3 regions of the Photobacterium sp. DNB22_13_2 genome follow, and region 3 is predicted to be linked to each of the others. Evidence: riboswitches for the same ligand, from Rfam matches in the RefSeq annotation. Region 3 holds a riboswitch; each other region holds the start of a gene.

The links. Region 3 has a riboswitch for thiamine pyrophosphate ahead of thiD (bifunctional hydroxymethylpyrimidine kinase/phosphomethylpyrimidine kinase). Riboswitches for the same ligand answer to the same signal wherever they lie in the genome.
Region 1: another riboswitch for thiamine pyrophosphate. It lies ahead of thiC (phosphomethylpyrimidine synthase ThiC); the one in region 3 lies ahead of thiD (bifunctional hydroxymethylpyrimidine kinase/phosphomethylpyrimidine kinase).
Region 2: another riboswitch for thiamine pyrophosphate. It lies ahead of thiB (thiamine ABC transporter substrate binding subunit); the one in region 3 lies ahead of thiD (bifunctional hydroxymethylpyrimidine kinase/phosphomethylpyrimidine kinase).

What each region holds. Positions count from the first base shown of each region.
Region 1 is NZ_JBNNXU010000040.1:16,687-19,964, reverse strand. It holds tRNA gene ACVA58_RS27415 (tRNA-Trp) at 1-1, shown strand, start outside; fluoride riboswitch at 241-304, shown strand; gene ACVA58_RS27410 (voltage-gated chloride channel family protein) at 388-1,755, shown strand; TPP riboswitch at 1,866-1,963, shown strand; gene thiC (phosphomethylpyrimidine synthase ThiC) at 2,083-3,278, shown strand, end outside.
Region 2 is NZ_JBNNXU010000017.1:45,423-48,700, reverse strand. It holds gene ACVA58_RS20595 (DUF547 domain-containing protein) at 68-850, shown strand; TPP riboswitch at 959-1,058, shown strand; gene thiB (thiamine ABC transporter substrate binding subunit) at 1,168-2,148, shown strand; gene thiP (thiamine/thiamine pyrophosphate ABC transporter permease ThiP) at 2,186-3,278, shown strand, end outside.
Region 3 is NZ_JBNNXU010000004.1:164,134-167,411, forward strand. It holds gene ACVA58_RS08265 (hypothetical protein) at 1-182, opposite strand, end outside; gene ACVA58_RS08270 (PhnA domain-containing protein) at 436-1,008, shown strand; TPP riboswitch at 1,207-1,305, shown strand; gene thiD (bifunctional hydroxymethylpyrimidine kinase/phosphomethylpyrimidine kinase) at 1,367-2,194, shown strand; gene ACVA58_RS08280 (ABC transporter ATP-binding protein) at 2,215-2,985, shown strand; partial or broken gene ACVA58_RS08285 (ABC transporter permease) at 3,098-3,278, shown strand, end outside.

The sequences.
Region 1 (3,278 bases), on a different contig from region 3:
ATATTAGAAGCCTCAGTCGAAGGACTGGGGCTTTTTTATATCTGTTTGTTTCTGAGATGAGGTATTGTTGATATCTGGTTCGCCAGCGGCATAGAACTTCCGGAGTACAGAAGCCGTTTAGCCTAACTACATTAATACCCTCAGAACAAATACAGGCACGTTTGCCATATATAACTGGATATTATTACTTGTTGTTTGTGGGGATAAGCGATAGCATTTATCCCTTGTCATCGCTTTAAGACGCTGACGGGTGATGGAGTTCCACCTTTAACCGCTCAACCGAGATAATGACTCCTGCTGTAGTAGGATAGATCCGTCTATGGTGGGGCTTTTTATTTGCCATAGCATCTATCCTTGAGAGTAATCCGAGATAAAGATAGATATGGTATGGCGCATCCATTAAGTTCAAATCCTAAAATTTTCGTCCAAATCCTCCGTTGGACGCTTCTCATTATTCCCGTTGCCGTTATCGTCGGCTCGCTGAATGCCTTTTTCCTGTGGATCCTCAGTGTTGCTACTGCAACTCGAATTGATCATTCATGGCTCATTTACTTTTTGCCGTTGGCTGGCCTGGTGATTGTTTACTGCTACCGAAATTTGGGGAAGAACTCCGAGGGTGGTAACAACCTCATCATGGATGAGATTCACGAACCCGGTGCAGGTATTCCAGCCCGTATGGCACCTTTAGTATTGGTAACAACCGTACTAACTCACTTGTTTGGTGGCTCGGCTGGCCGTGAGGGGACGGCCGTGCAAATTGGTGGTGCATCTACTCACTGGTTAGCACGTAAGTTTAAGCTAAATGAGTCTGATACTCGCCTTATTCTGATTGCTGGAGTAGCAGCTGGCTTTGGTGCAGTATTTGGTACCCCGTTGACAGGTGCTATCTTTGCCCTTGAGGTACTGGCGATAGGCCGCTTGCGTTATGATGCGATAATTCCAGCCTTGTTCGCTGCGATTTTGGCTGATGTGGTTTGCTCTGCTTGGGGCGTGCACCATACTCACTACCGAATTGATTTTCTTGAAACCATCACCTTGTTTGAGCATGCGGTCAAAGTGGACCTGTGGATGATCGCCAAGATTGTTGTTGCAGCGGTAGCATTTGGATTGGCGGGGTATTTGTTCGGTGAGCTAACCCATGCCTTCAAAGATATCTTAAAGGCGACTCTTAAAAACCCGTATTTGATTGTGGTGGTTGGTGGTTTAATTGTTATTGGTGCTGTGCAGCTAATTGGTAACTATGACTATATCGGTCTGGGTGTTTACTCAAGCCGAGAAGGTGGTGTCAGTATCTTAACTGCTTTCCAGGAGGGGGGGGCCGAATGGTATAGCTGGTTAATCAAGCTGTTGTTGACTGCAATCACCCTTGCTGCTGGTTATAAGGGCGGCGAGGTCACACCGCTGTTCTTCGTTGGTGCAACCCTGGGTAATACTATGGCTTGGGTGCTCGGTGCCCCAGTTGACTTGTTTGCCGCTCTTGGCTTCCTGGCGGTATTTGCCGCTGCAACTAATACACCACTTGCCTGTACCATTATGGGGGTGGAGTTATTCGGTGCCGATCACATGCTGTATTTCGCAATAGCTTGCTATACCGCATATTTCTTCAGTGGCCACACTGGGATCTATTCATCGCAGCGAGTGGCGGTACCTAAGCTGCTTGATCTGGATGGCGCACCGAAGATCACCCATAAGCTGGGTGAGTTGAGAGAAACTCATTCTTCATTGCTTAAGTCACTTGTGAAGCGCTTCAAATAATTTTGTGAGGGCGTAGTGTGTTATGCAAAGGTAACAATGTTTTTGCCAATTAAGTATTAATTTTGTGGGTTCTACCTTGCCGTGGCTGAACCCCTTCCATATACTGCTAATTCAACTTGTCGGAGTGCCATTTGGCTGAGACCGCATTGCGGGATCCGTAGAACCTGATCAGGCTAATACCTGCGAAGGGAACAAGAGAGACTCTTCTGTATCACTGTATTCACAGTGACAGTATCAGACGAAACTATACACCCTACGTATAGCCTCTTGTTTACGCACCCATCCGCCAAGCAACTTCCCCTTTTATGGATAAAAAAGGAAATTGCTATGTCGAATCGCAAACAAGCGAGACTGGAAGCGAAACAATTTATCGATTCACTGACCACCCAGGCTTACCCTAGCTCTCGGAAAGTCTATGTTACCGGTAGCCGCGAAGATATCCGTGTACCCATGCGTGAAATCAACTTGGCCGATAGCCTAGTTGGTGGTACCAAAGACGATCCCGTTTTTGAGCCCAATGAAGCAATCCGTGTTTATGACACTTCGGGCTTTTATACCGATCCGGATCAACCGGCTGATATCTATGTCGGCCTGCCTAAACTGCGTGAGTCATGGATTGAGGAGCGGGGAGATACCGAGTACCTTGATGAGTTAAGCTCGCAATATTCCAAGGCTCGCTTGGCCGATGACACGCTTGATGAGCTGCGCTTTGAACAGCAGGCTCGTATCCGTCGCGCCAAGGCTGGGGCTAATGTCACTCAATTACACTATGCCCGTCAGGGGATCATTACGCCCGAAATGGAATTTATCGCCATTCGTGAGAACATGGGGCGAGCAAGATATCGCGATGAAGCGCTAAACCAACAGCACCTAGGCATGGCCTTTGGGGCAAATCTTCCTGAAGAAATCACATCTGAATTTGTCCGCCGTGAAGTTGCCGAAGGCCGGGCTATCATCCCTTGTAATATAAATCACCCTGAATCTGAACCGATGATCATTGGCCGTAATTTTTTGGTCAAGGTGAATGCCAATATCGGCAATTCGTCGGTTAGCTCTTCTATCGAAGAAGAGGTTGAGAAATTAGTGTGGTCTACTCGTTGGGGAGGCGACACGGTGATGGATCTCTCAACAGGCCGAAATATTCACGAAACTCGCGAGTGGATCATTCGCAACAGCCCGGTTCCGATTGGCACCGTGCCTATGTATCAGGCGCTGGAAAAGGTGAACGGCATTGCTGAGGACCTTAACTGGGAGGTGTTCCGCGATACCCTACTTGAACAAGCGGAGCAGGGCGTTGACTACTTTACTATCCATGCTGGTGTCTTGTTGCGCTATGTCCCAATGACGGCCAAAAGGGTCACCGGTATTGTCTCGCGCGGCGGTTCGATCATGGCCAAATGGTGTTTGGCTCATCATCAGGAAAGCTTCTTGTATGAACACTTCCGCGAAATATGTGAAATCTGTGCCCAGTACGATATTGCCCTGTCATTGGGGGATGGCTTGCGTCCGGGGTCGGTGGCTGA
Region 2 (3,278 bases), on a different contig from region 3:
TCTAAGCTAATGATACCCAAGTATCTTGTTACCACTTTAGACAGTGATGCTTCACTGAGGATCCCCTATGCGTTTTATTGTCAGTCTGCTATTTCTCTTGCTATCGGCCAGTGCCATTTCGGCGCCCAAGGCCAATTTATGGCCCTACTGGCAGCAATATGCCACCAGCAACTCACAAACGGTTGATCACCGCCGCTGGCAGCGTCTGCTCGATAAATACCTTGTCGTCCAGCCTAACCAAACCTTGTTCCGCTATGGCCGGGTTACTGACAGCGACAAGTATGAACTGGACCGCTACCTGCGTGATCTTACCAAGCTCGATCCGCACCAACTAAACCGCAACGAACAATTTGCCTACTGGGTAAACCTCTACAATGCCCAAACGGTCAAGCTTATCCTCGATAACTACCCCATCTCGTCGATCACCAAACTGGGAGGCTTCTTCAACTTTGGGCCATGGGATGAGCAAGTGCTAACCATCAACGGAAAGACTCTCTCGCTCAATGATATCGAGCACCGTATCTTACGGCCTATCTGGCGTGACCCGCGTATCCACTATGTGGTCAACTGCGCCAGCTTGGGTTGCCCTGACCTCCAATCAGAAGCATTCACTGCCAACAACAACGAACGCCTGTTGGAGAAGTCAGCCGTACGCTTTATCAACAGCCGTAAAGGCGTCAACCCGCAAAGCGGAAAAACCACACTTTCTTCAATTTATGACTGGTATGGCAGTGACTTTGGTAGCCAGTCCCAACTCCAAAAGCACATTAACCAATACCGACAAGGGCCGCAGATCACCCTTAATAAGATCAGTTATGACTACAACTGGTTGCTCAATGATGCCAAGTAGTTAGAGCTTTTCTCTGGCCCCCACACTCATTCCAAATCTTATTACATGATTTGGGCATAAAAGAGCGTTCCTGCTGGCAACCCGTACCTCAGCACATTACAATAACAAGCGTTCTCATTGGGGAGCGCTTGTCGCTGAGATTGCTAAGGCAAAACCCACAGAACCTGATCCAGTTAATGCTGGCGTAGGAATTGAGTTCAATACGGTATGCCTTGTTATCCCGCGGGGCTGGCATGATGCCAGCCTTATGCTCAACCCTGTGCCGCTCATACGATTATTATTCCTCTTGCCGGACGCAAGAGCATCAGGAGCGCATAGTGAAAAAATTACTCCCTCTTCTTACCTTGGCTGCCGCTCCGGCACTGGCCGCGGACAATACCCTGACGGTTTACACCTACAGCTCATTCGCCTCAGACTGGGGACCGGGACCGGCGATCGAAAAAGCCTTTGAGGCACAGTGCGAGTGTAATTTGGAATTTGTCGCACTTGATGACGGGGTGTCCATCCTCAACCGTGTCCGCCTTGAAGGTAAGCGCACCAAAGCCGATGTACTGCTTGGCCTTGATAACAACCTGATTGCCGAAGCCAAGAATACCGGGCTGCTGACAGAGCACCAGGTTGATACCAGCGAAATTACCCTACCTAACGGATGGAACGACACCACCTTTGTTCCCTATGACTACGGCTATTTCGCCTTTGTCTATGACAGCACTAAACTGGCAAATCCACCCAAGAGTTTGGATGAGTTGGTCAACCGTGATGATTTGAGCATCATCTACCAAGATCCGCGTACCTCAACACCAGGGCAGGGCCTGATGCTGTGGATGAAATCGGTCTATGGCGATAAAGCCTCTGACGCTTGGCAGCAACTGGCCCAGAAAACAGTCACGGTCACCAAAGGCTGGTCTGAAGCCTACAGTATGTTCCTCAAGGGGGAGTCCGACATGGTGCTATCGTACACCACCTCGCCGGCCTATCACCTGATTGCCGAGCAGGATGGTAAGTACAAAGCAGCCGACTTCAGCGAAGGGCATTACATGCAAGTGGAGGTTGCCGCCAAACTAAAAAGCAGCCCTAACCAGGCGCTGGCCGATCAGTTCCTAGCCTTTATCCTGACCCCAGAGTTCCAATCCGTGATCCCGACGGGTAACTGGATGTACCCGGTGACGAATGTCGCGCAGCCCGCTGAATTCAAAGTGCTAACCCTACCCGTAAAGGCGTTGGAGTTTTCTGCCCAAGAGGTTGCCAAACAGCGCAGAAGCTGGGTACGCGAGTGGCAACAAGCACTGACCAAGTAGTAGGCACTCACTTTTGAACGCACGTACCACCCAACTGATGCCCGGTCTCATGACTGCCGGGCTCATTCTCTTTCTCGTGGTCGGGGCTCTTGCCGCCTTGATCAATGAAGCCAGCGATCTTGATATTGCCGCACTATGGAATGATCCATACCTACGGCATATTACCGGTTTCTCCTTTACCCAAGCCCTGCTCTCGACACTGCTGAGTATTGTGCCTGCTATTCCCGTTGCCTATGCCCTGTCACGCCGGCAATTCCCTGGCAAAGCCCTACTGATGCGGATCTTTGCCATGACCTTGGTACTGCCTGTACTGGTCGCAGTATTCGGCTTGTTGGCGATCTACGGAAACAATGGATTACTGGCCAGCGCACTGACTCAACTAGGGTGGCAGAGAAGCTTCTCGCTCTATGGCCTTCAGGGAATATTGTTGGCGCATGTGTTTCTCAACCTACCACTGGCGACCCGACTGTTTGTCCAAAGCCTTGAGGGGATCCCGTTTGAGCAGCACCAGCTGTCCACCCACCTCGGGATGTCCAGCTGGCAAACCTTCCGTTTTATCGCTTGGCCAAGACTACGCCAGCAGCTGCCCCATGCCATCGGTCTGGTGTTCATGCTGTGCTTTACCAGTTTTGCTGTCATTATGGCGCTGGGTGGCGGCCCCAAAGCAACGACCATTGAGCTGGCTATTTACCAAGCCCTGCGTTATGACTTTGATTTAGCTGGCGGTGCCATCTTGGCCTTGTGGCAAATGTTACTGTGCTGCAGCTTGGTATTAATGAGCCAGCGCTTTGCCAAGCCACTGGCGACCTCCAGCCAATCCGTCACCAACCCGCGCCAAAGTCAATTTGATAGCCTTGCCAGCCGCTGCTGGGATGGATGCTGGATAGGGTTGGCTCTGCTGCTGGTATTGCCCCCGCTGTTATCCGTTATACTTGCCGGACTTAATCGCCAGACCCTCGATGCCCTGAGCAGCCCGGGACTCTGGCTGGCGGTACAACACTCACTGCAAATAGCCAGTATTGCCAGCGTACTGGCATTGGTTGGGGGAACGGCAATACTCCTCACCAGCCGACAATGGCGGCTCCAACACCGCCGCTGGCAGGCAGACGGCTTGGATCTGATCGGCACTA
Region 3 (3,278 bases):
TCAGGCAATGTAATCGGGTATTCGTTCTCAATACGATCAATACTGGTGTAACCTTGCGCTCCACCAACATCAGCGCCGGTAACCGCAAAGACTTCCGCATTTCCCGACACGGTATTGACCACATCGTCATCATCACACCCAATAAGTGCTAAAGCCGAAAGTAAAAAAAGTGCCTTCTTCATATATATTCCTATAATTTTTCTATAACTACTTGTTTAGGCACTTTGATCTTAGTCTCAATTCAACAATACTCCCCACAATTCTGTTGCAATATTTTTACTTAAGCCTTAAATCAGGCTGTTTTTTAAACGTATGTTAATGAGGGTATTGTGATCTTGATCTTGATTCCTTTCCTTCTCAAAATTAAATGGCATAATAAACAGAATAGTTACCTGTATGGTAGCTAACACCATTACACTTCCTTGGAATTTTCCTATGAGCATTGAATCGATCGTTAAAGAGCGCTCTGGCGCTAAATGTGAACTGTGTAGTTCAGAAGACAACCTGAGCGTTTATGAAGTACCTGCGTCTCCTGATCAAACAGCAGGTAGCTGTGTGATGGTATGTGGTACTTGCCGTACAGAAATCGAAGATGCTGAAGCTCTGGACCAGAACCACTGGCGTTGTCTAAACGACAGCATGTGGAGCCAAGAACCAGCGGTTCAGGTAATGGCTTACCGCTTGCTAAAACGTCTTTCTTCAGAAACTTGGGCACAAGATTTGCTCGATATGTTGTATATGGAAGAAGACATGATCGAATGGGCAGAGAAAGGCATTGCACTTGCTGAGCTTGATGCGATTAAGACTGTTGATGTAAACGGCACTGCTCTACAGGCAGGTGACAATGTAACTATCATTAAAGATCTGCCAGTAAAAGGCTCTAACCTTGTGATCAAGCAAGGTACCGCTGTACGTGGTATCCGCCTGACTGACAACCCTCTGCATGTTTCCGGTAAAGCAGCGGGCACCAATATGGTTATTATTGCTGCATACTGTAAAAAGATGTAATTAAACTGGCAGCCACACACACCGTGGCTGCCAATTCATTTCTCTTCTGTATTTTTCTTCATCCATCACCTCATTTTATTCCTAACATGTTTGCCCTACTTTAAAAAACATGTTTAGATTAGTCACATCTTCAGGCATTTAAGCTCGAAAACCTTTTTTCAGGTCAATATTCAATATTGACTAGATAAGTAATATTTTGTCCGTTAGTCGGGGAGCGCCGAGCGCTGAGACCACGTAGTGGGACCCGTTGAACCTGATCCATTTAATAATGGCGTAGGGAACTAGCTGTACTGCCCTATCTCGCACCCCGCAAAGGTTCGATGGCATTGGCTACCTTACGTCTTTGATAGAGGTAACTATGCCAATTTCTTCAAACACTCCTATTACCCTTACTATTGCTGGCTCTGACAGTGGCGGTGGTGCAGGCATTCAAGCCGATATCAAGGCGATCTCAGCAACCGGTGGTTATGCCTGTTCTGTTATCACAGCCCTTACAGCACAAAATACCCAGGGTGTTACTGGGATTCTAGGCATTGACCCAGCATTTGTAGAACAACAGCTCGATGCCGTATTTACAGACCTAGATGTAAAGGCCGTTAAGATTGGCATGTTAAGTGATGCAAACATCATTCGCATGGTCGCCAAGAAACTGCGCCAATACCAGCCAACATTCTTGGTTATTGATCCCGTCATGGTGGCGACTAGTGGTGACCTTTTGCTTGAGCAAGATGCCATCTCAACGCTCAAATTAGAGCTACTTCCCCTTGCTGATGTGATTACACCAAACCTCCCTGAAGCTGCAGCCTTAATCGGCTCTACGCTTCCAGAAACCGAACAGCAAATGTCTGAAATGATCACTGCTTTACGTGAAATTGGCTCACGTTCCATTCTGCTTAAAGGTGGCCACCTAGAAAAAGATGACTTCAGTACGGATTTACTCATCCTTGAAAATGACGTTATTCGCATGAGCACACCACGAATTGCAACCCGCAATACCCACGGTACTGGGTGTACACTTTCGGCGGCTACGGCCTCCTTCCTTGCCCAAGAATACCCGCTAGAAGACGCGGTTCGACATGCCAAAAGCTATATCACTAAGGCTATCGCTCATGCAGATGAGCTGCAAATCGGCTCAGGACATGGTCCGGTAAACCATTTTTTTTCCGGCCACTTTAAGCCTGAGTAATAATGGAAGCTGTAAACAAAATGAATAACACTCTTAGTGCTGACAAAGCCGTGGGGATGACTATCACTATTGAGCAGCTAACGCTTCGATATAATGATGCAGAGCATCCATTGTTCAAACAGCTAGATGTGACGCTACCAGCAAGAAAATGGACATGCCTGCTTGGTAAAAGTGGCTGCGGTAAAACCACCCTGCTTCGTCACCTTGCCGGTTTACTCGAAGATAATGTGGTCTGGAATGGCAGTATCACGACCAGCAATGCATTACCACTTGGTGGCAATCTGGCCTATATGGCACAGCAAGATCTTCTCTTGCCATGGCTCAATGTTATCGATAATGTTTGCCTGAGTGCACGCTTTGGTTCATCAAAAAACATCGACAAGCAAAAGGCATTATCACTGCTAGATGCGGTAGGACTAGCAGATCAGGCAGATTCCATGCCCAGTCAACTGTCTGGTGGTATGCGTCAACGTGTGGCACTTGCCCGTACCTTGATGCAAGACAAACCAATAGTCCTAATGGATGAGCCTTTCTCTGCACTAGATGCGGTAACGCGGCATAAATTACAGTCATTGTCTGCAACCCTGCTTGCAGATAAAACAGTCTTGTTGATCACCCATGATCCCCAAGAAGCACTGCGGCTTGGCCATCATATTTACATGATGGCTGGCTCTCCAGCATCAATTAAACCATTACCCGTTCCATTAAATACGCCACCTCGCCAATTTGATGGTGAGCTTGCAGCCCTCCAGCAAGGTATTATCAACGAACTGGAGAATGACTATGTCTGATCAATCCATGTCGGCCAAATTGAGCAATCCCTTACTTGAACATCAGACAGCGAATCCACAAGCAGGGAAAGGCGCTACGTCATTGGCCTCGCAGCATCTACTCCGCTTCGTTATTAGTGTGTCTATCATCTTGGGCTTATGGCAAGCCAGCGTAGTTGTTTTCGAGCTTCCATCATTTATCCTGCCAGGGCCTATTGCTGTTCTGACCAAGCTAATAGAGCGTGCAGATGTTCTATGGCACCATACGCTAGTAACTGGGACTGAAGTACTTTTTGGCCTTATTCTGGGCTTGG